One region of the Serratia ureilytica genome, then DNA from elsewhere that is predicted to be linked to it. Evidence: predicted binding sites of a transcription regulator. Region 1 holds the regulator's gene; each other region holds the start of a gene.

Evidence for each region. Region 1 encodes Fur, which represses iron uptake genes when iron is present. Its sites were predicted from a motif close to ATAATAATGAGAACNACTATCAA; they were not measured.
Region 2: J0X03_RS06355 (Nramp family divalent metal transporter) is a predicted target of Fur. The motif match lies at 3,171-3,193, and genes of this name have one in related genera.
Region 3: entS (enterobactin transporter EntS) is a predicted target of Fur. The motif match lies at 5,500-5,522, and genes of this name have one in related genera.
Region 4: fepD (Fe(3+)-siderophore ABC transporter permease) is a predicted target of Fur. The motif match lies at 1,785-1,807, and genes of this name have one in related genera.

What each region holds. Positions count from the first base shown of each region.
Region 1 covers NZ_CP071320.1:3,773,275-3,780,665, forward strand. The annotation lists gene pgm (phosphoglucomutase (alpha-D-glucose-1,6-bisphosphate-dependent)) at 1-1,571, opposite strand, end outside; gene seqA (replication initiation negative regulator SeqA) at 1,649-2,191, opposite strand; gene ybfF (esterase) at 2,416-3,189, shown strand; gene ybfE (LexA regulated protein) at 3,446-3,733, shown strand; gene fldA (flavodoxin FldA) at 3,998-4,537, shown strand; gene fur (ferric iron uptake transcriptional regulator) at 4,867-5,313, shown strand; gene J0X03_RS17840 (beta-N-acetylhexosaminidase) at 5,563-7,391, opposite strand, start outside.
Region 2 covers NZ_CP071320.1:1,369,752-1,377,142, reverse strand. The annotation lists gene J0X03_RS06375 (alpha-keto acid decarboxylase family protein) at 1-41, opposite strand, end outside; gene mgrA (L-glyceraldehyde 3-phosphate reductase) at 231-1,220, shown strand; gene J0X03_RS06365 (hypothetical protein) at 1,212-1,445, opposite strand; gene J0X03_RS06360 (DUF2502 domain-containing protein) at 1,444-1,854, shown strand; gene J0X03_RS06355 (Nramp family divalent metal transporter) at 1,896-3,131, opposite strand; gene J0X03_RS06350 (NupC/NupG family nucleoside CNT transporter) at 3,509-4,696, shown strand; partial or broken gene J0X03_RS06345 (IS3 family transposase) at 4,805-6,050, shown strand; tRNA gene J0X03_RS06340 (tRNA-Ala) at 6,121-6,196, opposite strand; tRNA gene J0X03_RS06335 (tRNA-Ala) at 6,257-6,332, opposite strand; gene J0X03_RS06330 (formate/nitrite transporter family protein) at 6,641-7,391, shown strand, end outside.
Region 3 covers NZ_CP071320.1:4,717,536-4,724,926, forward strand. The annotation lists gene yncE (7-bladed beta-propeller protein YncE) at 1-142, opposite strand, end outside; gene J0X03_RS22400 (isochorismatase) at 249-1,109, opposite strand; gene J0X03_RS22405 ((2,3-dihydroxybenzoyl)adenylate synthase) at 1,113-2,741, opposite strand; gene J0X03_RS22410 (isochorismate synthase) at 2,749-3,954, opposite strand; gene entS (enterobactin transporter EntS) at 4,167-5,423, opposite strand; gene J0X03_RS22420 (enterobactin synthase subunit F) at 5,600-7,391, opposite strand, start outside.
Region 4 covers NZ_CP071320.1:1,360,601-1,367,991, reverse strand. The annotation lists tRNA gene J0X03_RS06320 (tRNA-Val) at 52-127, shown strand; tRNA gene J0X03_RS06315 (tRNA-Lys) at 135-210, shown strand; RNA gene J0X03_RS06310 (RtT sRNA) at 285-408, shown strand; gene fepB (Fe2+-enterobactin ABC transporter substrate-binding protein) at 600-1,607, shown strand; gene fepD (Fe(3+)-siderophore ABC transporter permease) at 1,823-2,878, shown strand; gene fepG (iron-enterobactin ABC transporter permease) at 2,878-3,915, shown strand; gene J0X03_RS06290 (ABC transporter ATP-binding protein) at 3,937-4,743, shown strand; gene J0X03_RS06285 (ABC transporter substrate-binding protein) at 4,772-6,358, opposite strand; gene alsS (acetolactate synthase AlsS) at 6,502-7,391, opposite strand, start outside.

The DNA.
Region 1 (7,391 bases):
CCGAGGAAGCTCTCGCAGTAGATCTTGTAAGCCTCTTCGGTGCCGGAAGGACGAGCCGCGAACCAACCGTTGTCGGTCATCACTTTCAGGCCGCCGATCGACGCGCCGTTGCCCGGCGCTGCGGTCAGACGTGCAGTGATCGGGTCTCCGCCCAGCGTACTGGCCTTGACCATCTCCGGCGACAGCTTGGACAGCGCCGCTTTCTGCGCATGGGTTGCCGGCGCCTGGATGCGGTTGTAGCTTGGCGCACCGAAACGCTTGGCCAGATCGTCATAGTGATGCTGCGGGTTCTCACCGGTTACCGCGGTGATTTCAGCCGCCAGCAGGCACATGATGATGCCGTCTTTGTCGGTCGACCACGGCTGGCCGTTGAAGCGCAGGAACGAGGCCCCGGCGCTCTCTTCGCCGCCAAAGCCCAGGCTGCCGTCGAACAGACCGTCCACGAACCACTTGAAGCCGACCGGCACTTCCACCAGCTTGCGGCCCAGATCGGCCACCACGCGATCGATCATCGCGCTGGACACCAGCGTTTTACCTACCGCAACATCGGCGCCCCACTGCGGGCGATGCTGGAACAGGTAGTTGATGGCTACCGCCAGATAGTGGTTCGGGTTCATCAGACCCTTCGGCGTGACGATGCCATGGCGGTCGTAATCCGGATCGTTGGCGAACGCCAAATCGAATTTGTCGCGCAGCGCCAGCAGGCCGGCCATCGCCGACTCCGACGAGCAGTCCATGCGGATGATGCCGTCGTGATCCAGGTGCATAAAGCGGAACGTCTGATCGATGGAATCGTTCACCAGCGTCAGATCCAGCTTGTAGTGTTCCGCCACCCGCTGCCAATAGGCGATGCCGGAACCGCCGAGCGGATCCACGCCCAGCTTCAGGCCGGCGCGTTGGATGGCCGGCATGTCGACCACCTCCACCAGCCCTTCGACGTAAGGCTGCACCAGATCTTTGGCGTGCAGGTGGCCGCTGTTCCAGGCCTTGTCCAGCGACTGACGCTGCACGCCTTTCAGCTGCTGCGCCAGCAGTTCGTTGGCGCGCTTTTCGATCACTGACGTCAGGTTGGTGTCAGCCGGGCCGCCGTTCGGCGGATTGTATTTGATGCCGCCGTCTTCCGGCGGGTTGTGGGACGGCGTAATGACGATGCCGTCGGCCTGGGCACCGCCGTGGCGGTTGTGGCACAAAATGGCGTGCGATACCGCCGGCGTTGGCGTGAAGCCGTTGTTTTCCTGCACGATCACATCGACGCCGTTGGCGGTCAGCACTTCCAGCACGGAAATAAAGGCCGGCTCGGACAGCGCATGGGTGTCTTTGCCCACGTAGCACGGGCCGGTGGTGCCCTGCTGATGACGAACTTCGGCGATCGCCTGAGCGATGGCGAGGATGTGCGCTTCGTTGAAGCTGTGGCGCTGCGCGCTGCCGCGGTGGCCGGAGGTGCCAAACTTCACCGCATGTGCGGCATTGCCGGCTTCCGGTTGCAGCACATAGTACTGCGACGTCAGCTGGGCTACGTTGATCAGATCGCTTTGACGGGCGGGCTGCCCGGCACGTGGATTATTCGCCATCGACATATCTCCCTCATCCCTGTCGGTGACCGGGCAAATACGTCGCGCACGGCCATCATGACGGGCTGTTCGCTAAATTAGACGGTACCGCAAACTTTCTCGATCAGTTCCGCCGGGAACTGCATCGCCTGCATGATGTGTTCGATCATGCTGCGTTTGCGGCCGGTATTGGTATTGGTGATCACCCAGTAAGGGGTGCCCGGCACATGCTTCGGCTTGGTATGCGTGCCGTTGGCCAGCAGGGTCTGCTGATCGCCGGCGAAATAGGTGCGGGTACGGCCGGTCAACGCCTCGGTGGCGGCGGCAAAACCGGCGGCATCGAGGGTGTACAGCGTGGACAGCACCAGCATGAAACGGTTGACCGCTTTGTTCTGCTCGGCGTATTCATCCGACAGCAGCAGTTCACGCACGGCGCGTACGCGATCGCGCGGGCGCTGAACCGGCGCCGCTTTTTCCGCTTCGACGGACGGCGACGCACTGGCGGCAGGCAACGCGCGCACCGGCTGACCGGCGGTGAATTTCAACATGCGGCGTAAAATATCGGACGCGCTTTCACCGATGTGTTGCGTGTGGCTGGCAATATAACGGTAAAGCTCTTCGTCGACTTCAATAGTTTTCATCTTTATCCAATACTGTTTTTTCTACTTAGAACCTGAAGCCAGATCCTGCATTCAAGCCATGGGATTATAAGGTTAAAAGCGCTGGGGCGAACACAACAATGTGCCTCCGGACGGCAAATGCAGACTAATACCTATAGCCGGCACTGCCAAGCCCGCGCCGCGAAAATTCCGCATGATTCATCGTGCGATTCAATCATGATACCCTAATCTGAATCTCTCTCAGTATGAACTTCGCCATGAAATTACATTATCAACTGCTGGCCGCCGAGTCAGACGCGCTGCCGGTGCTGCTGATCCACGGGCTGTTCGGCAATCTGGACAACCTGGGCGTGCTGGCGCGCGATCTGCATCAGCGTCACAGCGTAATTAAGGTCGATCTGCGCAACCACGGCCTCTCCCCGCGCGCCGACGAGATGAACTACCCCGCGATGGCGCAGGATCTGCTGGAGCTGCTCGACGAACTGCGGCTTGAGAAAGCGATCGTCATCGGCCATTCGATGGGCGGCAAAGCGGCGATGGCGCTGACCGCCATCGCGCCCGAGCGCGTCGCCAAGCTGATCGTCATCGACGTCGCGCCGGTGAATTACCAGACCCGACGTCACGACGAGATTTTCGCCGCCCTGAAGGCCGTCAGCGCCGCCGGCATCACCCAGCGCCAGGCCGCCGCCCAGCTGATGCGTGATTACCTGCAGGAAGAAGGCGTCATCCAGTTCCTGCTGAAATCCTTCCATAACGGCGAATGGCGCTTCAACCTGCCGGTGCTGATTGAACGCTATGATGACATCACCGGCTGGCAGGACGTGCCGGCCTGGCCGCACCCGACCCTGTTCATTCGCGGCGGCCTGTCGCCGTACGTGCAGGACAGCTACCGTGCGGACATCGCCCGCCAGTTCCCGCAGGCCCGCGCGCACGTCGTTGCCGGCACCGGCCATTGGGTGCACGCCGAAAAACCGGAGGCGGTGCTGCGCGCCATCCACCGTTTCCTCGACGAAGCCTGAAAAATACGCTCACCTGGTGAAAAAACGCGCTAAAGATAACGGCTTAGCGCGTTTAGCCCGCAGTTAGGCATTGTCGCCGCTCCATCTGCTGGGGTAATATGGCGCGCTATAATTTTGCCGCCGCGCCAGCGCGTTCGCGAACGCCGGGTCGGGGGTGAATTTGGGTTAGGGTTTATTGGCCCGAAGTGTGTTAACCGATGCCTCCGGAAGCGTGCGAGCGCTTTTTGATGCAAACTCCCTTGCAGTACCGCTACCTATGGCAAAAGAACAAACGGATCGCACGACGCTGGATCTGTTCGCAGATGAACGCCGTCCGGGGCGCCCGAAAACCAACCCGCTTTCCCGCGATGAACAGCTTAGAATCAATAAGCGCAATCAGTTACGGCGCGATAAAGTGCGTGGATTGCGGCGCGTAGAGCTGAAAATCAACGCGGATGCGGTGGACGCCCTGAACAAACTGGCGGAACAGCGCAACATTAGCCGCAGCGAACTCATCGAGCAGATGCTGTTGGCGCAACTGGCGGAAGAACAGCCGGAACATTGATCTCTTCGGCCGCACGCGCGGCGCGGCGTTAAGGACAACGCCGGATCGACCACGCTTTTCTTCATTCTCCGGCATCGCATAAATGCGATAAAACCCCGGCGCCACTTTCTGGCATGATACGCATTTACCGGCAAGAGACTGCGCCTGTCGGCGCCCGCCCCCGTGGCGAAAGGCTCTTGTCATGGCATCATTTTAATCGGCGTCAGCGGCGGCAGTGCTGGCATCGAGTAATGCAATTACTTGAATTTAAAGGTTATACGCGATATGGCTACTGTAGGCATTTTCTTTGGCAGCGACACTGGCAATACCGAAAACATTGCCAAAATGATCCAGAAAATTCTCCAGAAACAGTTTGGCGACGACGTCTCTGAAGTGCATGACATCGCTAAAAGCAGCAAAGAAGACCTGGAAGGGTTCGATATCCTGCTGCTGGGCATCCCGACCTGGTACTACGGTGAAGCGCAGTGTGACTGGGATGATTTCTTCCCGACGCTGGAAGAAGTCGACTTCAACGGCAAACTGGTGGCGCTGTTCGGCTGCGGCGACCAGGAAGACTACGCGGAATACTTCTGTGACGCGATGGGCACCATCCGCGACATCATCGAACCGCGTGGCGCGGCCATCGTGGGCCACTGGCCGACCAAAGGCTACCACTTCGAGGCCTCCAAAGGCCTGGCGGACGACAACCACTTCATCGGTCTGGCGATCGACGAAGACCGTCAGCCTGAGCTGACCAACGAGCGCGTGGACGCCTGGGTCAAACAAATCGTCGAAGAGCTGAGCCTGGCCGATATCGTCGGCTAAACGCCGGGACTGGCGAAAGGTTGAACAAAGGCCCTGTAAAGTGCATAGTGTGCCGACAGGGCCGTCATCGGCAACAGGGATTGCTGCGATAGAAGCTACAGATTTGTAACTTCCCACCCCGTCACGGTAGACTGAGATATCGGTTTATCCCATCCATCAAGGCGTTGCATGCAAAACATGCAATAGTGCAATTATATCTTTGTTAACAACCGGCGGTTTCCATTTAGTACAACCGGTTCTATAATGAGACGCATTAACTCTTTGTGCCGACCGATGCCACAGGCGAGTACGCCTCAACTTGATTAGCATAGTAACAGGACTGAATTCGCATGACCGACAACAACATCGCATTGAAGAAGGCCGGCTTAAAAGTCACGCTTCCGCGACTCAAAATCCTGGAAGTACTGCAAAATCCGGAATGCCATCACGTCAGTGCGGAAGATTTGTACAAAAAACTGATTGATATGGGCGAAGAGATCGGGCTGGCGACGGTTTATCGCGTACTGAACCAGTTTGACGATGCGGGCATTGTGACACGTCACAATTTCGAAGGCGGCAAGTCCGTGTTCGAGCTGACCCAACAGCATCACCACGATCACCTGATTTGCCTGGATTGCGGCAAAGTGATCGAATTCAGCGACGAATCCATCGAAGTGCGCCAGCGTGACATCGCCAAGCAGCACGGCATCAAGCTCACCAACCACAGTCTGTACCTGTACGGCCACTGTGAAACCGGCGACTGTCGCGAAGACGAAACGCTGCACGACAAGAAATAAGCCCTGACCGGCTATGAAAAACCGCCTCACCTTGAGGCGGTTTTTTTATGCCCGCCGTACAACGGGAAAAAAAATCCCCGGACCAGCCGGGGAAAATCATGTCATGAAATACCACAATTGCAGCGGCACAGCGACTCCACGTACTACTCTCACTACAACGTCCGCCCTGCGCCGACACGCGCGGGCGAACGCATTCCCCCTTCGTTATGATGCGGCCCGCCGCCAAAACTGCGGGCCGCACCGCCCTTCTTAGACCTTTTCGGCGCGGCTGTAGCGTTTGCCGTCCGGGCTGACCGAGCGCACCTGTACTTCGCCGGAGACCGCAGGTTTAGCCTTGGCATCATAGCGCTGCCACTGCTTACCGCCGTCGGTGGAGTACTCGATGCCCAACCCCGGCAGCGCGATATTCGCCTCCAGCTTGCCGCCCGCCACGCGAGCGCCCGGCACCGGCAGACGATAAGCCACGCCGCCTTTGTCCAGCTTGGCCAGTTCACGCTGGCCCAGAATATTGGCGAAGCGCAGCCAATCTTTCTCCAGCGTCTTGGTATCGACAAAGTGGGTTTCCCCGCCTTTGTATTCGCGGCCGGCGCGATAGTCCTGCTCCCAACCGGCGCGATGCCAGGCGCGCTCCGCCACCGACAGCGCGCGTGGGAAGATCATGTATTCCATCTGCGGGTCGGTGCGCTGGGTTTCGCTCCACAGCTGAGCGGAAAGTCCATATGCCCCCGGCCACGGCTTGTCGCTCTTGGCGTTGAAGTGGTTGCCGTCTCGGTCAACCGAGGTTTCCGCGTTCTGCGGCATGTTGTCCGGCGCGAAGCTGAACACCTTGCGCTCGTCGCTGAAGCGGGTGCCCCAGTAGTAACCGCGCTCGTCCGGGTTCACCTCGTAAGGGAAGTCCATATAGACGTAGTCCGGGTTGGAGACCACCACTTCATACCCTTTGTTGGCCCAGTCGTTGACGCTGTCGAAACCGCCCCAGTACAGGGTGTCCCAGAAGTTGACCCCCACGCGCGAGGTGGCGAACGCCTTCGAACTCTCGGCGTCTTTCAGGCCGTCTTGCCAGGCCTGCATTCTGTCGATGCCGTGCGCCTTCACCAGCTTGCTGACCTCTTGGCCGAAGTAGCTCGGCAGGTGCTCCATGTCGGCCACTTTGCCCTCTTTGATCATCACCTGGCACACCTGAGACTTGGCCCACGGCTTGTCTTCATTGCTCTGGTCAATGATGCCTTTACCCGGTTCCGGTTTCGCCTTGTCGGTGTAGCCGGCGCCCAGGCGGATGTTTTTCGCTTCGTCGCCGCCAAAGTGCCAGGTCTTAATCGGCTGGCCGGCTTCTTTATGCATCTGGGCAATCTCGCCAATCACCTTGTCGACAAAGCGCTGGGAGGAATCCAGGCACGGGTTCAGGTAACTCTGACGGTTAAAGAACTGCACGGAGGTGGTATTGGAGGTATCGGTCGGATCCACCAGGCGGAACTCGTTGGCCTCCTGCTCTTTGCCGGCGGCATGCAGTTTCTTGTAGCGCGCTTCCATCGAGACCACCGCCGCGCGGGCGTGCGCCGGCATGTCGATCTCCGGGATCACCTCAATCTGGCGCGCCTGGGCGTATTTGATGATGTCGATGTAGTCCTGACGAGTGAAGAAACCGCCGTAGACATCCGGCCCCTGGCCGTACTGCGGCAGCAGGCAGGTGGTTTCGCTCAGATCGTGGCAGCGCTGGCCGCCGACTTCCGTCAACTCAGGCAAGCCGGGAATTTCGATTCGCCAACCTTCGTCATCGCTCAGGTGGAAGTGGAATTTGTTGAGCTTGTAAGCCGCCATCTGATCCAGCAGGCGCAGCACCGCATCCTTCTTATGGAAGTTGCGCGCCACGTCGAGGAAAATGCCGCGATACTGGAAGCGCGGCGCATCGCTGGCGTCGAGCGTGGCGATCTTGCCGCTGCCGTCGGTCGGCACTAACGACAGGATAGACTGCAACCCGTAGAACACCCCGGCCTGATCGAAGCCGATCACCCGCGCCTCTTTCTTGCCGATCTTCAGCTCATAAGCGCCCGGCACCGCCATCGCGCCTTTAAACTTGC
Region 2 (7,391 bases), 2.4 Mb from region 1:
CGATCGAGCAGATAATCGGCCACCGTGTAGATCTGAGTCATGATCATCACCTGTCTGCAGCTGAAGCGATTATCTTTAAGTATCGAAGATGCCGGTTAATTTTCGAACAGCGCTTTCCGTGTCGAGCGGCAACCTGGCGTTACATGCCGGCGCTGTGATCGCTCCCGCGGCGGTGCAGCGTGGAAACGTATACACTCAAGGCACTTTATCTCTCGCCGACAAGGATAACTATGTCCTACCAAGCCTCCCCTACGCGTTATCAAGATATGGAATACCGGCGCTGCGGCCGCAGCGGGCTGAAGCTGCCCGCCGTCTCGCTCGGGCTGTGGCACAACTTCGGTGACGCCACGCTGTATGACAACGCCCGCGGTCTGATCCGCTGCGCCTTCGATCGCGGCATTACCCATTTCGATTTAGCCAATAACTACGGCCCGCCGCCCGGCGCCGCCGAGGAGAACTTTGGCCGCATTCTTAACGCCGATCTGCGGGCCTGGCGCGACGAGCTGATCGTCTCATCCAAAGCCGGTTACACCATGTGGCCCGGCCCCTACGGCGATTGGGGCTCGAAAAAGTACCTGGTCGCCAGCCTCGATCAGAGCCTCAGGCGCATGGGATTGGAGTATGTGGATATCTTTTATCACCATCGGCCGGACCCGGACACGCCGCTGGAAGAAACCATGGCGGCGCTGGATCTGTTGGTGCGCCAGGGCAAAGCGCTGTATGTCGGTTTGTCCAACTACCCGGCCGAGCGCGCGCGCCAGGCGTTCGACATCCTGCAGCGGCTCGGTACGCCGTGCGTGATCCACCAGCCCAAGTATTCGATGTTGGAACGCGGGCCGGAGGCGGAATTGCTGGATACACTGGCGAATCATGGCGTCGGCGCGATCGCCTTCTCCCCGCTGGCGGGCGGCCTGCTGACCGATCGTTATCTGCACGGCGTCCCGCAAGATTCCCGCGCCGCCAGCGGCAGCCGTTTCCTGCAGCCGGAACAGCTGACCGCCGACCGACTGGACAAGGTGCGCCGCCTCGATGCGCTGGCTCGGCAACGCGGGCAGAAGCTGTCGCAGATGGCGCTGGCCTGGGTGCTGCGCGGTGATCGCGTTACCTCGGTGCTGATCGGCGCCAGCAAGACTGCGCAGATAGAAGACGCGGTGGGCATGCTGGCCAATCGTCACTTCACTGAAGAAGAGCTTGCGCAGATCGAGAACATTTTATTGTAATCGCTTACAAATCCCGCCGCTCAATTGAGCGGCGATGCCCCAGAAAAATCTCAAATCTCGGCCTCCGGCGCCCTTTTCAGAGTGGCTCTCAGATTCAACCCCATGCGCCGGCGCTATGATGCCGATATTGCAGTAAAAATAACGATAAGGCCGTTTTTTAAACTGATGAACGCGCTTCATAAAGTGATCAACGGCCAGGCCGCGCAAGCGGAAAGGAGAAGTCATGTTTAAACCTCTGCTCTTGGCCGCCATCTTGGCGGCGACGGTACTGCCCGCCGCACAGCAGGCGCACGCCGAAGGGATCAGCATCGATCTGATGCCGGGCGTTTCATTGCGCATCGGCGATCAGGACAATCGCGGCCGTTACTGGGACGGTTACGACTGGCGCGATCGCGACTGGTGGCAAGGCCATCAGGGACGCTATCTCGGCGACCGCAGCCCGCGTGGTTATTACTGGGACGGCTATCGCTGGCGCGACCGCGACTATTGGCGCAAATACTACTACTCGCGCGATGGCCGTTATTACAAGTGCGACCGCCGTTGCGACAAGCATTACTGGAAGAAAGAGAAAAAGCACCACCACGATCATGATCGCGATCGCTGGCGCCGCCACGGCGATGACGACCGCGATTAACGACGACGGGCCGGCACCATGCCGGCCCGCGCTTTTTTTGCCTACAACACGCTGCCGATCAGCAGGTAGCCGTTCAATCCCACCACCACCAGCACGATCAGCTTGCCCAGGTTTTGCACCACGGGGCCGTTAACCATCTCCCCCATCAGCGCCCGATTGCCGGTGAAAGCCAGCAGCGGCACCAGCGCCAACGCAATGCCGAAGCTGAGCAGCACCTGGCTCAACACCAGAATCCGCGTCGCGTCCATCCCGAGCATGATGACGATAAACGACGGCAGCATGGTCACCGCGCGCCGCAGCCACAGCGGAATATGGAAATGCACGAACCCCTGCATCACCACCTGCCCCGCCAGCGTGCCCACTACGGTAGAAGAGAGGCCGGCGGCCACCAGGCTCAGACCAAACACGGTGGCGGCGGCTTGCCCGAGCAGCGGTTGCAGCGTCAGATAGGCCACGTCAAGATCGGCGATGCCGCTGTTGCCGCTGAAATGAAACGCGGCGGCGGCAGTGGCCATCATCGCCAGGTTAACGAAACCGGCGATAGTCATGGCGACGGCGACATCGACTTTGGTGGCGGCATAGCGCTCCGCCTTGTCGTGCTCGCCGCCGATTTGGGTGAGCGACGAATGCAGGTAGATCACGTGCGGCATGATGGTGGCGCCCAATACCCCGGCGGCGAGAAATACCGCATCGCCGTTAGGCAGATCGGGCAGCGCCATGCCCTTCAGCAACGGCGCGAGCTGCGGCTGGGAGAATGCCAACTCGACGATATAAGCGGCGGCGACGAACAGCAGCAGGCCACCAATAACCAGCTCCAGTGGCTTTTGCCCGCGTTTTTGCAGCATCAAAATTAAAAAGGTGGCGATGCCGGTCAGCACCGCGCCCTGCAACAGGGACACGCCGAGCAGCAGCTTGAAGCCGATCGCCGCGCCGATAAATTCGGCCAGATCGGTCGCCATGGCGATGATCTCCGCCTGCACCCAATAGGCCCATACCGCCGGCCGCGGGAAACGATCGCGAATATGCTCGGCCAGGTTTTTCCCGGTGGCGATGCCCAGCTTGGCAGACAGCAGTTGGATCAGCATCGCCATCACGTTGGCCCAGACCACGACCCACAGCAAACTGTAGCCGAACGAGGCGCCGGCCTGGATGTTGGTAGCGAAGTTGCCGGGGTCGATATAGCCGATCGCGGCGATGAAGGCGGGCCCCATCAGCGAGAGTTTGATTTTTCTGGCGGAGCGACCGGAGGTGGTTTCAACCACGCGACTGTTCAGCATATGTTGAACCCTTACTGAAATTACGTTTATCTCCACTCTATATAAATGATAATAATTATCAAGCGCATTTAGAGCGGTAAAACTTATCTCTGTAATAGCCAACATTAATGGTTTTATCGAAGGGTTCAGCGCGGAGCTTGCCGATTTCCATGCTTTTCTGATGGGATTTTGGCTGCAATACCCCTGAAAGACAGGTTAGCACAAGAATACGAATTTCCTATTTCTGCTTTAACATCTTGATTTTTTATGCTTTTGCGCAACACTTTAGGAGAATTCCCGCTATGATTTTCCATATTTGCAATAGAAGTCTCGTTTTTAAACGTAGCGTTACATAAAATGACAGCCGAAATTCAGCCTGCCTCAAATTTGGAGCAAACATGTCCCATATTGCGCACTTTGCGTTGGCGATAGTGGTGGTGGCGATCCTGGCCCTGTTGGTGTGCCGCGATCGTAAAAGCATCCGCATTCGCTATGTTATTCAACTACTGGTTATCGAAGTACTGCTGGCCTACTTTTTCCTGCATTCGGAAGCGGGTTTGGGCTTCGTAAAAGGATTTGCCGCGCTGTTTGACAAACTGCTCGGGTTTGCGGGACAAGGGACTGATTTCGTATTCGGCGGCATGGGCGACAAAGGCCTGGCGTTCTTCTTCCTGAAGGTGCTGTGCCCGATCGTCTTCATTTCGGCGCTGATCGGTATTCTGCAGTACATCAAAGTGCTGCCGTTCATCATCCGTATTATCGGTACCGTGCTGTCGAAAGTGAACGGCATGGGCAAGCTGGAGTCGTTCAACGCCGTCAGCTCGCTGATCCTGGGCCAATCCGAAAACTTCATCGCCTACAAGGATATCCTGGGCAAGATGTCGGAAAAGCGCATGTACACCATGGCGGCGACCGCGATGTCTACGGTGTCCATGTCCATCGTCGGCGCCTACATGACCATGCTGGACGCCAAGTTCGTGGTGGCGGCGCTGGTATTGAACATGTTCAGCACCTTTATCGTGCTGTCGCTGGTCAACCCGTACGACACCAATAAAGAAGAAGAGCTGCACCTCGGTAACCTGCACGAAGGCCAGAGCTTCTTCGAAATGCTGGGTGAATATATCCTGGCCGGCTTCAAAGTAGCGATTATCGTTGCCGCGATGCTGATCGGCTTCATCGCCCTGATCGCCGCGCTCAACGGTGTGTTCAGCGCCATCTTCGGCCTGAGCTTCCAGGAAATCCTCGGTTACTTCTTCTATCCGTTCGCCTGGATCATGGGGATTCCTAAACACGAAGCCCTGCAGGTCGGCAGCATCATGGCCACCAAGCTGGTTTCCAACGAGTTCGTGGCAATGATGGAGCTGCAGAAAGTGTCTGCCGAACTGTCGCCACGCAGCCTGGGGATCCTGTCGGTGTTCCTGGTGTCCTTCGCCAACTTCTCTTCCATCGGCATCGTGGCCGGTGCGATCAAGGGCCTGAACGAACACCAGGGCAACGTGGTGTCGCGCTTTGGCCTGAAGCTGGTGTACGGCTCTACGCTGGTCAGCATCCTGTCCGCTTCCATCGCGGGCCTGGTGCTGGGCTAAGCCTGAAATTTACAGCAATGATAAGGCGCCTGCGGGCGCCTTTTTTATTGGCTGTGACCCGTCCTGAATAGCGTTGACACATTTTACTCACGCACAGAGGAAAATGTGATGAACCAGTATGTTAAACGCACACAACGCGATTACTCTCTATCCTTTAAATTAGCCGTCGTCGAACAGGTCGAAAAAGGCGAGATGACATACCGTCAGGTGCAAGACCGCTACGGTATCCAGGGCAGCCAGACTGTTATGAACTGGCTGCGCAAATATGGTCAGCTTGACTGGCGAACTTCGCCTTCCAGCAAAACGTGCGGAGACAACATGCCCAAACTTCCCCTGACGCCCGAACAGCGTATTAAAGAACTTGAGCAGCAACTGGCTGAATCTGAAGTCAAAGCACAGTTCTTCGAAGCCGTCGTCAAAGTGATGAATACCGACTTTGGCGCCACGCTGACAAAAAAGCAGTTAACCGCCTTATCGCGCAAACACAAGTACCGGGACTCACAGTAACGCGGGCCTGCCGATGGATGGGCATCAGCCGACAAGCGTGGTATCAGTCCCTGCAGCGTGAAGCAGGCAGAGAGGAGCAGGCCCGGCATCTCGTCGAACAGGTGACGGCCATCCGCTTGCATCAACCCCGGCTGGGGACGCGTAAGCTGCATCACCTGCTGCGGCAACGCCCCGAACCGGCGTTGCATGTGGGCCGTGACCGGCTGTTCAATATCCTGCGCTGCGCGCGGTTACTGGTGATGCCTAAACGGGCCTATCACAAGACGACGCACAGCCATCATCGTTTTTATCGCCATCCCAATCTGCTGAAGGCGGGGGACAATCAGGTCATCGCCAGCCGTCCGGAACACGTATGGGTGGCGGACATCACTTACCTGCCGCTGAGAACGGGGACGGCGTATGTCAGCCTGATAACGGATGCCTGGTCGAGAAAAATCGTGGGATATCATGTGCATGACAGTTTGCATACCCGGCATGTCGCCTGCGCGTTCAAAATGGCACTGGCCGGCAGGCGCACGGCGTTGCCGTTGGTACACCACTCGGACAGGGGTATCCAGTACTGCTCGCAGGAGTATCAGGCGTTACATCAGAGATATGGTGTCACCTGCTCGATGACGGACGGGTATGATTGTTATCAGAATGCGCTGGCGGAACGGATGAACGGGATACTCAAAACGGAATATCTGCTCGGCAGGCCAGAAGATATCGCGCAAGCAAGAAAGATGGTCAGAGAGTCGGTGAACATCTACAACACACGGCGGCCGCACCTGTCGCTGAAATACAAAACGCCCGATGAAGTTCATCGGGCGTTATCCGGCTGAAAAGTGTCAACCTATATCAGGACTAGTCACTGGCATTCGGCGAAGGTGAAATAACGCAAAGCAAAAAGCCGACCCTAAGGTCGGCTTTTCAAATGGTGGTGGAGCTAGACGGGATCGAACCGTCGACCTCTTGCATGCCATGCAAGCGCTCTCCCAGCTGAGCTATAGCCCCACAAAAGTGGTACGCGTTGACCGGCGTTACGGTATTCCCCAACCTCTCTGAGAAGAAGGTTGGTGGAGCTAGACGGGATCGAACCGTCGACCTCTTGCATGCCATGCAAGCGCTCTCCCAGCTGAGCTATAGCCCCGTTCCACAATCACTTTGTGCTGTGAACGGGGCGCATAATATGAAACCCGCTCAAAGCTGTCAACGGCTAAATTGAATTACTGAATCAAGCGTTGAAAAAGCCGCCAAATCAGCATCTTTGGCGCCAAAAAATCATCACTTTGCGCAGAGTTCATCCATTTTGCGTGCTACTTCTCAAAATGATAAAAGACCCTGCATATCACGTTGATTTTTAATTAACGGAATGTTAGCGAAATGCGCTTGAGTCGGGCTCCCGAGCGGCATAGACTGCCCGCGCCATAAACTTTATTACTATAAACCGAGTCCGTCATGTCTTTGCATTCACCAAAAGAAATCGCCGCCCTCGCCGTTCAGGCCGGGGTAAACAAAAGCCGCGCCCCTCTCGCTAATCTGCTGATTCTGGGCTTTCTCGCCGGCGCCTTTATCGCCACCGGCTTCCTGCTGGATATTCACGTCATCGGCACCCTGCCGGCCGAATGGGGCTCTTTCGGCGCGCTGTTGGGCGCCGCGGTCTTCCCTATCGGTTTGATCCTGACCCTTCTGGCCGGCGGCGAACTGCTGACCGGCAACATGATGACCTTGCCAATGGCCTGGTTCGCCCGTGAAATTCCCGCCATCGCCGTGCTGCGCAACTGGTTTTGGGTCACCCTGGCCAACTTCGCCGGCAGCGTGGCCGTCGCCTACTTCTTCGGCCACCTGCTGAGCCTGACCGAAGGCGCGTTTTTACATAAGACGCTGGCGATCGCGCAGGCCAAAGTGGATGCGGACTTCCTGCACGCCTTCATTTCCGGCGTCGGCTGCAACTGGTTGGTATGCCTGGCGGTGTGGTTAGCCTTCGCCAGCAAAGATGTGCCGGGCAAAGTGATCGGCATGTGGTTCCCGGTCATGGCTTTTGTCGCCATCGGCTTCCAGCACGTGGTGGCGAATATGTTCATCATCCCGGCGGCCATCTTTGCCGGCGGCATGGGCTGGGAGCAGTATCTGCCTAATTTCGTCGCGGTATTTCTCGGCAATGCGCTGGGCGGCGCCGGCTTTGTCGGGTTGATGTATTTCCTCGCCT
Region 3 (7,391 bases), 940 kb from region 1:
TCTGCGACGTCGCCAGGTAAAGCGCGTTCTCGCTCGGGCTGTAGGCCATTTCATAAGCGCCCTTGCCGACCGGTTTGCGCAGCACGTCCGGCGCGGTCTGCGCCTGCAAGGTGTTGGAGAACAGCAGCGTGGACAGCAGCATCAGCGGAAATGCCGCCCGTTTTCCCTTGGTGATCAAAGCATTCATCGAAATTTCCTTATAGAGCTAACGGGGCGACCGCGCGGCCGCCCTCTTTTCATTATTAAAATCAGGCTTTCTCTTCGGAAAGCAGCGCCCACCAGCTGTCGATGGTCGGGTTGCGCGCCAACGCGATAAAGTCGATATCGCCGCGGATCTTGCGCCAGCGGGTCGCCAGCTCCATGATGCGCACCGAATCCAGACCGTAATCGATCAGGTTTTCATCGTTGCCCATGTCTTCGCTGTCTTCGTCCAGCAGCGGCAGGATTTGCTGACGCAACGCGTCGATGCTGGCGATGCCGGCCGCCGGCAGCAGAGACGCGGTGGTCACCACCCGGCCGCAGCGGCCGGCGGTGTAGCGCAGCGCCATCAGGTGTTCGTCACGCGAGAAGTCCGCCAGGCCGTCGGCCACCATGAAAGGCTGGATGTTGCGCATGAAGGCGTCGATGGCGGTGGTCAGGCAGCCAATGTGCGCATACACGCCGCAGATGATCAGCTGATCGCGGCCGGACTCCTGCAGGATCTCCTGCAGCGGCGAGCGGTGGAAAGCGCTGTAGCGCCATTTCACCAGCACCGTGTCGTCTTCGTCCGGCGCCAGCGCAGCGGTCACCGCCTGCTGCTCGGGGTGTTTGTTCAGGCCCGGCCCCCACATGTCGTTCAACAGCGCGCGATCTTCATCGCTCTGCTGATTCGGCTGAGCGGTATAGAACACCGGAATGCCATGCTGTTTGCAGTAGCGACGCAGGTTGGCGATGTTCTCCACCACCTGTTTAATCAGCGCGCTGTCTTCGCCCCAGAAATTGAGGAAATACTGCTGCATGTCGTGGATCAGCAGCGCGGCGCGCTGCGGTTCTACCTGCCAGGTGACTTTATTTTGCGGCAGTTCGTCCGCCGTCGGCAGCGCGTAATCATTAAGTTTTGGAATGGCCATCAATTAATCTCCCTGAGCCTGAGTCTGTAGTTGCGCGTCGAGCTGCTCGCGCAGCCGTTTTTTGTCCACTTTGCCGACCGGGGTCAGCGGCAGGCTGTTCACCTGAATAAAGCGATCCGGCAGTTTGAAGTCCGCCACGCCCTGTTCGCGCAGGTGGCGACGCAGCACCACCGGCTTCAGCGGCGCGTTGGCGATGATATAGGCGCAACTCTTCTCCCCCATCAGCGCGTCCGGCATCGACACCAGCGCGGCGTTGATCACGTCCGAATGACGCAGCAGCAGGTTCTCGATCTCCTCGGCGGCGATCTTCTCTCCGCCTCGGTTGATCTGGTCTTTCTGCCGCCCCTGCACGGTGATGTAACCGTCTTCGCTAATGCTGATCAGATCGCCGGAGCAGTAGAAACCGTCGGCGTCGAAGGCATCGGCGTTGTGCGCCGGGCTCTGGTAGTAACCGCGAAAGGTGTAAGGCCCGCGCGTCATCAACCGCCCGATCTCACCCGCCGGCAACGGATTGCCGTCGTCATCCGCCACCCACACTTCGTCGTCCGGCGACATCGGCCGCCCTTGCGTCGTCAGGATGTGGCGTTCGTCGTCGTCCAGCCGGGTGTAGTTCACCAGCCCTTCCGCCATGCCGAACACCTGCTGCAATTGGCAGCCGATTTCATTCTGAATGCGCGCCGCCAGCGTTTCGCCCAGCTTGGCGCCGCCCACCTGCAGCAGTTTCAGGCTGGCAAGCTGGGCATTGCCGCCCCACTCTTCGATCGCCTGCAGCCACAGCGTGACCGCCGGCGGCACCAGCGCCGTCACGTTGATTTGATGCTGTTCGATCAGGCGGAAGCACTGCCCGGCATCAGGATCGGCGGCGAACACTACCCGCCCGGCGCCATAAAATACGCCCAGCACGCCCGGCGAGCTCATCGGGTAGTTGTGCGCCACCGGCAGCGCGCACAGATAACGGGTCTGCGCGTCGAAACGGCAGATCTCCACGCTGCGGCGAATGCTGTAGTAGTAATCGTTGTGGGTGCGCGGGATCAGCTTCGGCGTGCCGGTGCTGCCGCCGGAAAGCTGGAAGAACGCCACCCGATCGGCCGCGGAAGGCTGCGCGACGAAACCGTCGCTGGCTTCGTCCAGCCAGGCGGCCAGCGCCAGCTCGCCCTCGGGCTGGCTGCGCAGCGCCACGGCACGCAGCGAAGGATGCGCATCGCGGAAGGCGTTCAGGAATTGATCGTCGGCAAACAGCGCGTGCCGGCGGTCGGCGATCAGCAGCGCCGGTTTGATCTGCTCGGCATAGGCGTTCAGCTCGCTGCGCTGATGGCTGAACAGCGCGTTGACCGGCGCCACGCCAATTTTCAGCAGCGCGAAGAACACGATATAAAATTCCGCCACGTTGCCCAGCTGCACCAGCGCGGTGTCGCCGGATTTCACGCCGCGGCGCAGCAAAGCGGCCGCCAGGCGATCGGAGCGCTGCTGCAGCTCGCGGTAGGTCAGGCTGCCCTGGGCGTCGATAATCGCCGGAGCGTCGTTGTTGGCCTGGCGGTCGAGGATCTCGGTCAGCGGCTTGTCAATCCAGTAGCCGCGCTCGCGATAGCGGCTGGCGAACTCCGCCGGCCAGGGGGTAAAGGCAATGCTCATCTTGTCGTTATCCTTGATTCATACCAAAGGCACGCAGAATGGTGCTGAGTTTGGTACCTGTTTCATGCCATTCAGATTCGGGTGAAGAGTCTTCCACAATGCCGGCGCCGGCGAACAGCCGTACCCGGTTGCCGTCAACGGTGCCACAGCGGATAGTCACAACCCACTCGCCGTTGCCTTCGTCGTCGCACCAGCCGACGATGCCGCCGAACAGGCCGCGATCGAACGGCTCCAGCTTGCCGATCAGGGCGTGCGCCTCGGCCGTCGGCATGCCGCACAGCGCCGGCGTCGGGTGCAACAGGCAGGCCAGCGACAGGGCGTTTTCGTCCGGAGACGCCGCCTCGCCGTCGATCGGCGTGGAGAGATGCCACAGCGTGGTGGTGGTCAGCAGTTCAGGGGTGTGCGGCACGTTCAGGTAGCGGCAGCGGCCGGCCAGCACGTCGCGCATGCTTTCGGTGACGATGCGGTGCTCGTGGCGATCTTTCGCCGAGGCCATCAGCCGCTCCCCCACTTCGCGATCGCGCTGCGGATCGGCCTCGCGCCGGGCGGAACCGGCCAGCGGGTTGGAATAGAAACGGCCGCCGTCCTGACGCAGCAGCAGCTCTGGGCTGGCACCCAACAGCGCGCCCTGCTCCAGCGGTACATGGAAGTGGAAACCGTGTGGGTTCTGGGCGATCACGCGCGCCATCAGCGCATGGCGATCCACCGGCTGACGCGTTTCGATCTCCAGCAGGCGCGACAAAACCACTTTATCCAGCTCACCGGCCTTCATCGCGGCAACGGCGTCGCTGACCATGTTCATGAACGTCTGCTGCGGCGGCAGCTCCGTCACCCCGGCCAGTTCAGGGCCGTTCGCCGAAGGCCGAACGCCGGCCATAAAGGCGGCGCGGTCGAACCAGCGGCTCTGCTGGGGAACAAACAGCGCCGAAGGCTGCCGGGTATCGAACGGAATGGCGCCACACAGCAGCGGCTTTTTGATGCCGGCCTGACGGGCCTCGGCAAACGCCTGCCGCACGCGGCGCTGGAACTCGCCGTTCAGATCTGCGCCGTCCGCGGCCGGCAGGCGAATGCGGCTGAAACAACCGGTGGTGGTCAAGCTGCGGTAAGGGGAGGTAAAGAAGAAGCCCGACGCCGGAGAAAAATCAGCGGCGAACCGGTGTTCTTCGCGCTCCTGCATTTCCTTTCGATTGATGTCGTTCACGGCAGTAACCATCGCTTCGCCCTCAAGAATTTGAAGTGATAACCAATATAATAATGATTATCATTTGAGTTGATTCCGCGCTAAATTACTCGCCGATATTTGCTATGTCAATAAACGTAAGCACTTCTTTCATTTCGAAATCATGACATAAACGCTGTGGGTTTTACGCATGCCGATGATAAGCATTGCTATTTGATCCCACAGCGTTGTTTTAACGCGTTCGACTACTTTTCTGTGGCGGGCTGCGGCTCCGGTTTGTGCAGCGTAACCTGGCGCAAACCGGTCATGGCGAACAGCAACAGGATGCCGAGCAGCGCCGCGCCAAAGCCGAAACCGCTGGCGCTCATCGCTGGCAGTATAAAGGCGCCCATCGCCCCCAGCAGCAACGCGCCCAGCGCATCGCCCACCACGTTCTGAGCCGTCCACAGACCGTTGATGCGGCCAAGGAAATTGTCCGGCGTCAGGCCCTGGATCAGGCCGTATTGCAGCAGCGAGTTCAGCGCGCTCAGGTAGCCAAACGCCACCAGGCACAGCAACGCCAGGCTGTACCACGGCATCAGGCCGAACAGGCCAATAGAGGCGAAAGCCGCGATCGCCGTCAGCAGCATCACCCAACCGGGGCGCGCCACGTGCGCCACGCGCCCGCTGGTGAACGCACCAATAGTCGCGCCGAGCGGCACGGCGGCGTACATATAACCGAGGTGGGCTGCATCGATGCGCCAGCTTTCCGCCATCGCCGGGTACAGCACGCGCACCGCGCTGGCCATGGTCAGCAACGCGCCGATCAGCGCCACCATGCCGATCACCTTGTTCTGGAACAGGAAGGCGAAACCGCCCGCCAGCGCGCGCAGCGGATGTTCCCGCGGCTGCGGCGGCGGCATCAGCTGCGGCAGGCTCAGCAGCGGCAGCAACGTCAGCAGAGTGCCGAACGCCGCCAGGCCGTAGTTCCAGGCGATGCCCATATGGGCGATCACCAGGCCGCCGATGGCCGGGGAAAGAATCGAGCCGAAGCGCACCGTCAGCATGCTGATGGCGCCCGCCTGCACGATGTTTTCGCGGCCCACCAGCGCCGGCGTGGCCGCCAGCAGCGCCGTCACCCCCACGGCGCCGAAGAAACCGTCCCACACCGCCAGCAGATAAATGGCCGCCAGCGAAGGTGACGGCAACAGGGCGTTGAGGCACAGGCCGACGAACCCGATGCCGCAAGTGGAGCGCGCGAACAGGATCAACCGGCGCCGCTCATAGCGATCGGCCAATACGCCGCCCATCAGCAGCCCGGCGAACATGCCGCCGCCGGCCAGCGTCACCGCCAACCCGACCTGCAGGGTGGAACCGGTCAGCGCCTGGATCTGCACCGGGATGGCGATCGCCATCAGCCCCAGCGCCACAATGGAGATGAAACGCGCGCAGAATACCGCGCGAAAGGCCCGGTGGGTTTTCAGCAGGCTAAAATCAAGCAGGATGGAGGGTTTGCTACTCATCGGTTGTTCACCACATCTTTAAACGGGGATTCTGCAGTTGCGGAGCGCTATGCTAGCACAGATAACGAAATCAATAATGATAATAGAAATCATTGATATTCAATTGTGAGCGGACGCAAGAAACGCCGCCAAACGCGGGGCAATCCCCGTGCCTGGCGGCGAGATGACGGGCGTCATTACAGCGTGCGCAAAATCCGATTCAGCAGCGGCCCCAGCACTTTGAACGACGCCGGCGAAACGATATCGACATGCGCGCAGTCGAGCTCGTGCGCCTGCAGCGCATCGACGTACTGCGACCAGGTCTGCTGCACGTCCATCCCTGCCTGCAACGTGCGTTTGGCGACGAACAGCGTCGCCTGGCCGTGGAAGCGGGCGGTCCGCGTGTGCGACAGCAACCGCACCGAATCGGCGTAGTTGGCTTCGATGTTGTCGAACATCATGGTGCGCGTCTCGCCCAGCGCCGGATCGAGCGTATCCTGCGACACCGCCAGGAACTGTTCGCGCTCGCGCTGCACTTCCTTCAACACGTTGTCGTCCAGCATTACGTCCCAGTTTTGGGTCTCCGGCGGATAGGTATCCAGCAGGCCGAGGAACGCCACCTGCTCGCCGCGCGCCTGCAGCCGGGCGGCGATGCCCTGGGCCAGCGTGCCGCCCAGCGAGTAGCCGATGAAGTGGTACGGCCCGTGCGGCTGCACCTGCAGCACCGTCTGCAGGTGCGCCTCCACCACCTGGTCCATGTCTTCGCTCAGCGCCAGCGGGCCGTCCGGCCGCGGCGACTGAATGCCGACCAGCGACCAGTGCTGATCGAGATAGCGCGGCAATACGCTGAACTGCCAGGAGAAACCGGACGCCGGATGCAGACAGAACAGCGTCAGCCCCTCGGTGACGCGCAGCGGCAATACGCTGTCGAAGCCACTGCGATCGGCCTCTTCCTGCGTGCGATCTTCCGCCAGCAAGGCGGCCAGTTGCTCGACGCGCGACGCCACCATCACCTGGCCGACGGACACCGCCTTGCCCAGATCGCGGCGCAGCTCGGCCGCCAGACGCATCGCCAGCAGCGAATGGCCGCCCAGCGCGAAGAAATCGTCGTCGGCGAATACCTGCTCGCGCTGCAGCAGGCGGGCAAATACTGCGGCGATCTCGCTTTCCAACCCGGCCTGCGGCGGACGCCCTGCCTTGCGCTCACCGCCCTGCGGCTGCGGCAGGGCCTTGCGATCCAGCTTGCCGTTGGCGCTCAGCGGCAAATCGTGCATTTCCACCAACGCCACCGGCACCATGTGCGGCGGCAGACGGTCGGCCAGCGCCGCGCGCAGGGCTTCCGCATCCCAGCTCGCGCCAGGCTGCATCACCAGATAACCCACCAGCTGGCGCGCATCGCCGCCGGCGTCCACCGGCGTGCCCTGCAGCACCCGCGCGTGCGTCACCGCCTGGCGCACGCCCGGCAGCGACAGCAGGGCGTGGTCGATTTCACTCAGCTCGATACGCTGCCCGCGGATCTTCAGCTGATCGTCGCTGCGGCCCAAATATTCCACCGCGCCGTCCGGCAGCCAGCGCGCCACGTCGCCGGTGCGGTACATGCGCCCGCCCTCACCGAACGGATCGGCGACAAAGCGGCTGGCGGTCAGATCCGGCCGGCCAAGGTAGCCGTGCGCCAACTGGACGCCGGTCAGATACAGATCGCCCGCCACGCCCGGCGGCACCGGCCGCAGACGCGCGTCCAGAATGCGCAGCCCGGTGTTCCACACCGGCAGGCCAATCGGCACGTTGGCGCCGGTCACCTTCGCCAATGCCTCGCCGTAGGCCGGATGCCAGGTCACGTCCACCGCCGCTTCGGTCGGGCCGTAGAGGTTGTGCAGCGGCACCGCCGTGCGGCTTTGCCACAGGCGGCACAGCTCCGCCGGCAGCGCTTCGCCGCTGCAGAACACCTGGCGCAGCGCGGCGCAGCTCGCCACCGCCGCGTCGTCGTCC
Region 4 (7,391 bases), 2.4 Mb from region 1:
AAACCGTTGACTCACTTTGAACTATCCCTATAATGCGACTCCAACAAGACGGGGCGATTAGCTCAGTTGGTAGAGCATCTCCTTTACACGGAGGGGGTCGGCGGTTCGAGCCCGTCATCACCCACCACTTCTGCGGGTCGTTAGCTCAGTTGGTAGAGCAGTTGACTTTTAATCAATTGGTCGCAGGTTCGAATCCTGCACGACCCACCAATTCAGAGAAAAGCGCCTTTTGGCGCTTTTTTCGTTTCTGCACCATCCGACTCTGACTTCATCTCTCGCCGACAGAGTTCACCGGGTCGTGTAGGATGAAGAACCGTAGAGGTTCGAGCATCGCGCAGCGATACGACAACGCGCAGCGTTGCCCGCAGGGTGAGGCCACAGGCCGAATCAATCCTGCACGACCCACCAATTCAGAAAAAAGCGCCTTTTGGCGCTTTTTTCGTTTCTGCCGTTCGCCTCCCTTTCTTCATTCGCCACGCGCTGAGATACGAATGGTTATCATTTTGACGGCTTGAATGGTAAATTAGCGGGCATAACACTCCCCAGCAATCCGCACGCGGATTGATACGCCTTAGTTTAAGGAAAGAAAGAGCCCGCTCATGACCCTATCCTTACGTCAGCTGTTCATTTCAGTTATTGCCGCCGCGGCCTTGCTGCTCAGCGGTTGCGGCCCGGACGACAAGAGCGACGGGCAGAAACCGTCCGCCCCCGCTGCCGACAGCAGTTGGCCGCGCACCATCGATAGCGCCAAAGGGAAGTTCACGCTGGAAAAACCGCCGCAGCGCATCGTATCCACCAGCGTCACCATCACCGGCACGTTACTGGCTATCGACGCCCCGGTGGTCGCCAGCGCCGCCACCAGCCCAAATCCCCTGGTGGCCGATCAACAAGGCTTCTTTACCCAGTGGAGCGAAGTGGCCAAACAGCGCCACGTCGAACGGCTGTATCAGGTGGAACCCAATGCCGAAGCCGTTGCCGCCGCCGCGCCGGATTTGATCGTCGTCGCCGCGACCGGCGGTGATTCGGCGCTGAAACTGTACGATCAGCTGTCCGCCATTGCGCCGACGCTGGTGCTCGATTACGGCGACAAAAGCTGGCAACAGCTGGCCAGCGAGCTCGGTGAGATCACCGGTCACGAAGCCGGCGCCAAACAGGCGGAAGATCGTTTCGAGCAGCGCGTGGAACAAGTGAAGCAGGCGATTACCCTGCCGCCGCAGCCGACCACGCCGTTGGTGTATGCCGACAACGGCCGTGAGGCCATGCTGTGGACACCGGGCTCCGCCCAGGGCAAGCTGCTCACCCAGCTTGGCTTCCAATTGGCCACCCCGCCGGAAAGCGCCAAAGGCAACGCCAGCATGGGTAAACGCCATGACATCATCCAAATCTCCGGCGAAAAAATGGCCGAAGGCCTGAACGGCAAAACCCTGATCCTGTTCGCCACCAATGAGCGCAAAGTGCAAGAGGTGCTGACCAACCCGTTCCTTAAACATCTGGAGCCGGTGGAACAGCGGCACGTCTACGCCGTCGGCAACGACACCTTCCGCCTCGATTATTACAGCGCCACCAACATGCTGAACCAAATCGAACGGCTGTTTAAAAAGCCCTGAGCCACGCCGTCGGCAGGTCAGCCTTCTGCCGACGTTTGCCATAAACAGGGCAACTATTCACATTCAATCAATTGAAATATCAATAGTTATTAACATCGTCAACGCACCTGCGCCACCAACCGGCGGGTGCATGCGGGCGTAAACTCGTGCTACTATTAGCGCCCTTCACGAACGCAAATAACAATGAGAATAAAAATCATAAAGGAGTTACCGGTGTGAACGTACCCACTCCGACTGAGCGGACGCTTTCGTCCGCACCGCACGCAGCTTACGCCAGTGGCTTCAAACGCATCGCCGGGTTCGGTATCGGCTTGGCGTTGTTGTTGCTGTGCATCATTGCCAGCCTGATGCTGGGTTCCAAAGCCATCCCCTTCCATACCGTCTGGCTCAGCCTACAGGGCGCCGCGAGCGGCTCCGACAGCACCATCATTCTCAACGCCCGTGTGCCCCGTACGCTGGCGGGCATCTTGGCCGGCATGGCGCTCGGCGCCGCCGGCGCGCTGATTCAGGCGCTGACGCGCAATCCGCTGGCCGATCCCGGCGTGCTCGGCATCAACGCCGGCGCCAGCTTCGCCGTGGTCATCGGCATCATGTTTTTCGGCGCCGCCACCACCGAAAGCTATATGGCCTACGCCTTTGTCGGCGCCGCCGTCACCACCCTGCTGGTCTACGTGATCGGCACGCTGGCGGGTGGGCGCATCAACCCGGTGCGGCTGACGCTGGCCGGCGTGGCGATCGGCGCGGTGTTGCTCGGCATCACCACCGGGCTGTCGCTGATCGATCCGCAAACCTTCGACCAACTGCGCTTCTGGCAGGCCGGCACGCTGGATATCCGCACGCTGGCCACCCTGCCGGTGACCGCCCCCGCCATTTTGCTCGGCTGCCTGCTGACGCTGCTCATCGCCCGGCCGCTGAATACCATCGGCATGGGGGAAGATCTGGCTATCGCGCTCGGCGCGCGCGTAGTGCTGACTCAGGCGATCGCAGTGCTCGCCATTACGCTGCTGTGCGGCGCGGCGACCGCCACCGTCGGCCCGATCAGTTTCATCGGCCTGATGGTGCCGCATATCGCCCGCTGGTGGGTCGGCCCCGACCAACGCTGGATCCTGCCCTACTCCATGCTGCTGGCGCCGATTTTACTGCTGTGCGCCGACGTGGTCGGCCGCTTGCTGGCGGCCGGTGAGCTGCGCGTTTCCATCGTGGCGGCCTTCATCGGCGCGCCGGTGCTGATCTGGCTGGTGCGCCGCAAGAAAACGCTGGGGGGTCTGTGATGAGTCTGCCGCACACGCTGCATATCGGCCGCCCGGACGGCGTCATCAACGGGCGCCTGCCGCTGCGCCTGCTGCTGGTCAACCTTTCACTGTTGGCGCTGTGTCTGGCGATGGCCGTCGCCGCCCTGTGCTACGGCACGCTGCAACTTTCGCTGGAGCAGGTTTTTGCCGCGCTGACCGGCGAGGCGCCGAAAAACCTGGTCACCGTGGTCACCCAATGGCGCTTGCCGCGCATCGCCATGGCGCTGCTGTTAGGCGCCGCGCTCGGCATGAGCGGCGCCATCTTCCAGTCGATTATCCGCAACCCGCTCGGCAGCCCGGACGTGATTGGCTTTAACATGGGGGCTTACACCGGCGCGCTGATCGCCATCACCCTGTTCAACGGCGGCTATTACTACATCGCCGGCGGCGCGCTGGCCGGCGGCATTCTCGCCGCGCTGGCCATCTACCTGCTGGCCTGGCGGCAAGGCATCGCCGGCTTCCGGCTGATCATCGTCGGCATCGCCATCAGCGCGGTGCTGGTCTCCACCAATACCTGGCTGATCATCACCGCCTCGCTCGAGCGCGCCATGGACGCCGCCATGTGGCAGGCCGGTTCGCTCAACGGCATGACCTGGCAGAAAGCCCAGCCCGCCACGGCGTTTATCGTGCTGGCGGCCGCCGCCGCGCTGTTGATGGGCAAACGGCTACAGCTGCTGGAAATGGGCGACGACACGGCGCGCGCGCTGGGCGTCAATGCCGAAAGCAGCCGGCTGTGGCTGATGCTGTTCGGCGTCACCCTCACCGCCGCCGTCACCGCCACCGCCGGGCCGATTTCCTTTATCGCGCTGGCGGCGCCGCAAATCGCCCGCCGCTTGGCCGGGCAATCCTCGGTCACCCTGACGTCCTCGGCGCTGATGGGCGCGGCGCTGCTGCTCGGCGCCGACGTGGTGTCCCAACATCTTTTCGCGCCGATCCAACTGCCGGTCGGGATCGTGACCGTCTGCATCGGCGGCCTGTACCTGATTTGGCTGCTCATCCGTGAGGCCCGCAGATAGATAATGAAGAGTGATAATGCCATGAGCCACCGCCTGCACGCCTCGCACCTGAAGCTGGGCTACGACAATAAAATCATCGCTGACGATCTGAGCGTAGCGATCCCCGACGGCGCCTTTACGGTGATCGTCGGGCCGAACGCCTGCGGCAAATCGACGCTGTTGCGCGCCCTGTGCCGCCTGCTGAAACCCAGCGCCGGCGAGGTGATGCTGGACGGCAAGAACATCAGCAGTTTCGCCACCAAGGCGCTGGCGCGCGAGCTTGGCCTGCTGCCGCAAACCTCGATCGCACCGGACAGCATCACCGTGGCGGACCTGGTGTCGCGCGGCCGCTATCCGCACCAGAGCCTGCTGAAACAGTGGACACAGGCCGACAAACAGGCGGTGGAAGCCGCCATGGCGGCCACCAACGTCAGCCAACTGGCGGATCGCAGCGTCGACGAGCTGTCCGGCGGGCAGCGTCAGCGCGTCTGGGTAGCGATGGCGTTGGCGCAGCAAACGCCGCTGCTGCTGCTGGATGAACCGACGACATATCTGGACATCGCGCACCAGATCGAGCTGCTGGATCTGTTCCGCCAGCTCAACCGCGAGCGCGGTCAAACCCTGATCGCGGTGCTGCACGATCTCAACCACGCCTGCCGCTATGCCGATCACATCATCGCCATGCGCGACGGCAAGATCGTGGCGGAAGGGAAACCGGCGGAGATCATTACCGCCGAACTGGTGGAGCGGGTGTTCGGCATGCCGTGCATGATCATCGACGATCCGCTGTCCCACACGCCGCTGGTGATCCCGCGCGGCCGCTACCACTGCGACGCGCCGCAGGCATGAAAAAGGCCGGGTTACCCCGGCCTTATCGTTACTTCTCCAGCGACACCTGCTTGAAAATGTGTTTGCCGAACGGGTCTATCTCGTAGCCTTTCACTTCCTTGCGCACCGGTTCGAAGATGGTCGAGTGCGCAATCATCAATGCCGGCATCTGATCGTGCATTATCACCTGCGCCTGCTGATACATCGCCACCCGTTTGGCGTGATCGTTCTCCTCGCGCGCCTGCAGGATCAGCTGGTCGAACGGTTTATAGCACCATTTCGCCGAGTTCGAACCGCCGAGCGAAGCGCAGGTAAACAGCGGGCCGAAGAAGTTGTCCGGATCGCCGTTGGCGGTGGTCCAGCCCATCAGCGCGGTCTGGTGTTCGCCGTTTTTAATCCGCTGTAAATACTCACCCCATTCGAAGGTGACGATTTTGGCGCGCACGCCGATTTTAGCCCAGTCGGCCTGGATCATCTCCGCCATGCGCTTGGCGTTGGGGTTATAGGGCCGCTGCACCGGCATCGCCCACAGATCGATGTCGAAGCCCTGCCCTAGCCCGGCCTCCTGCAACAGCTGCTTCGCCCGTTCCGGCGAATACGGGTAGTCTTCAAGCTGCGCGTTGCTGCCCCATTGAGCCGGCGGCAGCAGGTTCTTGGCCGGCTGACCGGCGCCGTGGAACACCGCGTCGATGATCGCCGGCTTGTTGACCGCCAGCGCCAACGCCTGGCGCACCTTAACGTTATCCAACGGTTTCTTCTGGGTGTTGAACGCCAGGAAACCGATATTCAAGCCGGATTTTTCCATTACCTGAATGTTGCCGTCCTGCCGCATGCGTGCCAGATCCGCCGGATTGGGGAACGGCATCACCTGGCATTCGTTCTTTTGCAGCTTGGCGTAACGCACCGCCGCATCCGGCGTGATCGAGAATACCAGCCGATCAAGCTTCGGCTTGCCTTCCCAGTAGCGGTCGAACGCCTTGTAGAGGATTTTCGCGTCCTTCTGGTACTGCACCAGCTGGAACGGCCCGGTGCCGATCGGATCGTTGTCCACCCGCTGCGGCGTGCCGGCCTTCAGCATCGCGTCGGCATATTCCGCCGATAAAATGGTGGCGAAATACATGCCCAGATCGGCGACGAACGGCGCCTCGGCGCGGGAGAGCTCAAAGCGCACGGTGTGCTCATCCACCTTGACGATCCGGTCAATCAGCGTGCCGAACTCCATCGACTCGAAGTTGGTGTAGGCGCCATTGGAGACCTTGTGATACGGGTTGTTGGCGTCCTTCTGGCGCATAAACGAGAAGATGACGTCATCGGCGTTGAAATCGCGGGTGGGCGTGAAATATTTATTGCTCTGGAATGCCACGCCCTTGCGCAGATGGAAGGTATAGCGCTTGCCGTCTTCGCTCACCTCCCAGCTTTCCGCCAGGCTGGGTTGCAGCTCGACGGTGCCGGGTTTGAAATCCACCAGCCGGTTGTAGATCGCCGCCGAACTGGCGTCTACCGTGGTGCCGGAGGTGAACAGCTGCGGGTTGAAGCCTTCCGGCGAGCCTTCGGAACAGTAGACCAGCGTATTGGCCCGCGCGCCGCCGGCAATCGCCAACGCCAGCAGCCCGATCGTTATTGCTTTTCTTTTCATTGCGCTATCCCCAGTGGTGAAAAAACAGCCGAACGGATAGCAATAAATCATGCAGTTAGCGATGTAAAGGACAAATTCCGCGCATAAAAACGGGCAGGCGCGCAAGCGGCCTGCCCCGGTGAAACGGCGCGAGGATGATGAAATTAAATCATCTGGCTGAAGTTCATCTGCGCCATCAGCTTATAGTTATCGGCGTAGTCGACCGGAATGGCCACCACCACCGGCCCCTGGATCTCCATCGCCTTGCGCAGCATCGGCCGCAGATCTTCCACCGACTGCACGGCGAAACCGACCGCGCCGCAGGATTCCGCGTAGGCCTTGAAGTCGATCGGCCCGAACTCCACGCCGGATTTGCGCTGGTATTTGTTCACTTCCTGCATTTCCACCATGTTGTAAGCGTTATCGACCCAGATCACGTGCACGATGTTGTTTTTCAGCCGCACCGCGGTCTCCAGCTCCATGCTCGACTGCATGAAGCCGCCGTCGCCGGAGATTGACACCACCTTATCGCCGGGGCGCACCAGCGCCGCGCCAATGGCCCACGGCAGCGCTACCCCCATGGTTTGCTGGCCGTTGGAGATCAACAGCTGGCGAGCGCGGAAGCTGTAAAGATAGCGGGCTATCCAGATGTGGAAACTGCCCATGTCCACGCACAGCGTCACGTCGTCGCTGACGATGTCCTGCAGCTCCTTGACGATGCGCAACGGATGGATCGGCATGCCGCCGCGGCGCGCGGCGCGTTCCGCCAATTCGGCGCGCTGGCGGCCGAGATCGGTCAGGATCAGTTCCACCTCCGCCGGGACGCAGACCGCCTCATTGAACGCTTCGGTCATCATGTTCAGCGTGGCGCTGATGTTGCCCACCAGCTCGACGTCCGGCCGATAGCAGGTATCGATGTCCGCCGGCAGCACGTCGATATGCACCAGCTTCAGCCGCCCGTGGCTGTTCCACATGCACGGATCGTATTCGATCGGATCGTAGCCGACGCTGACCACCAGATCGGCCTTTTGCAACAGCTGATCGGCCGGCTGGT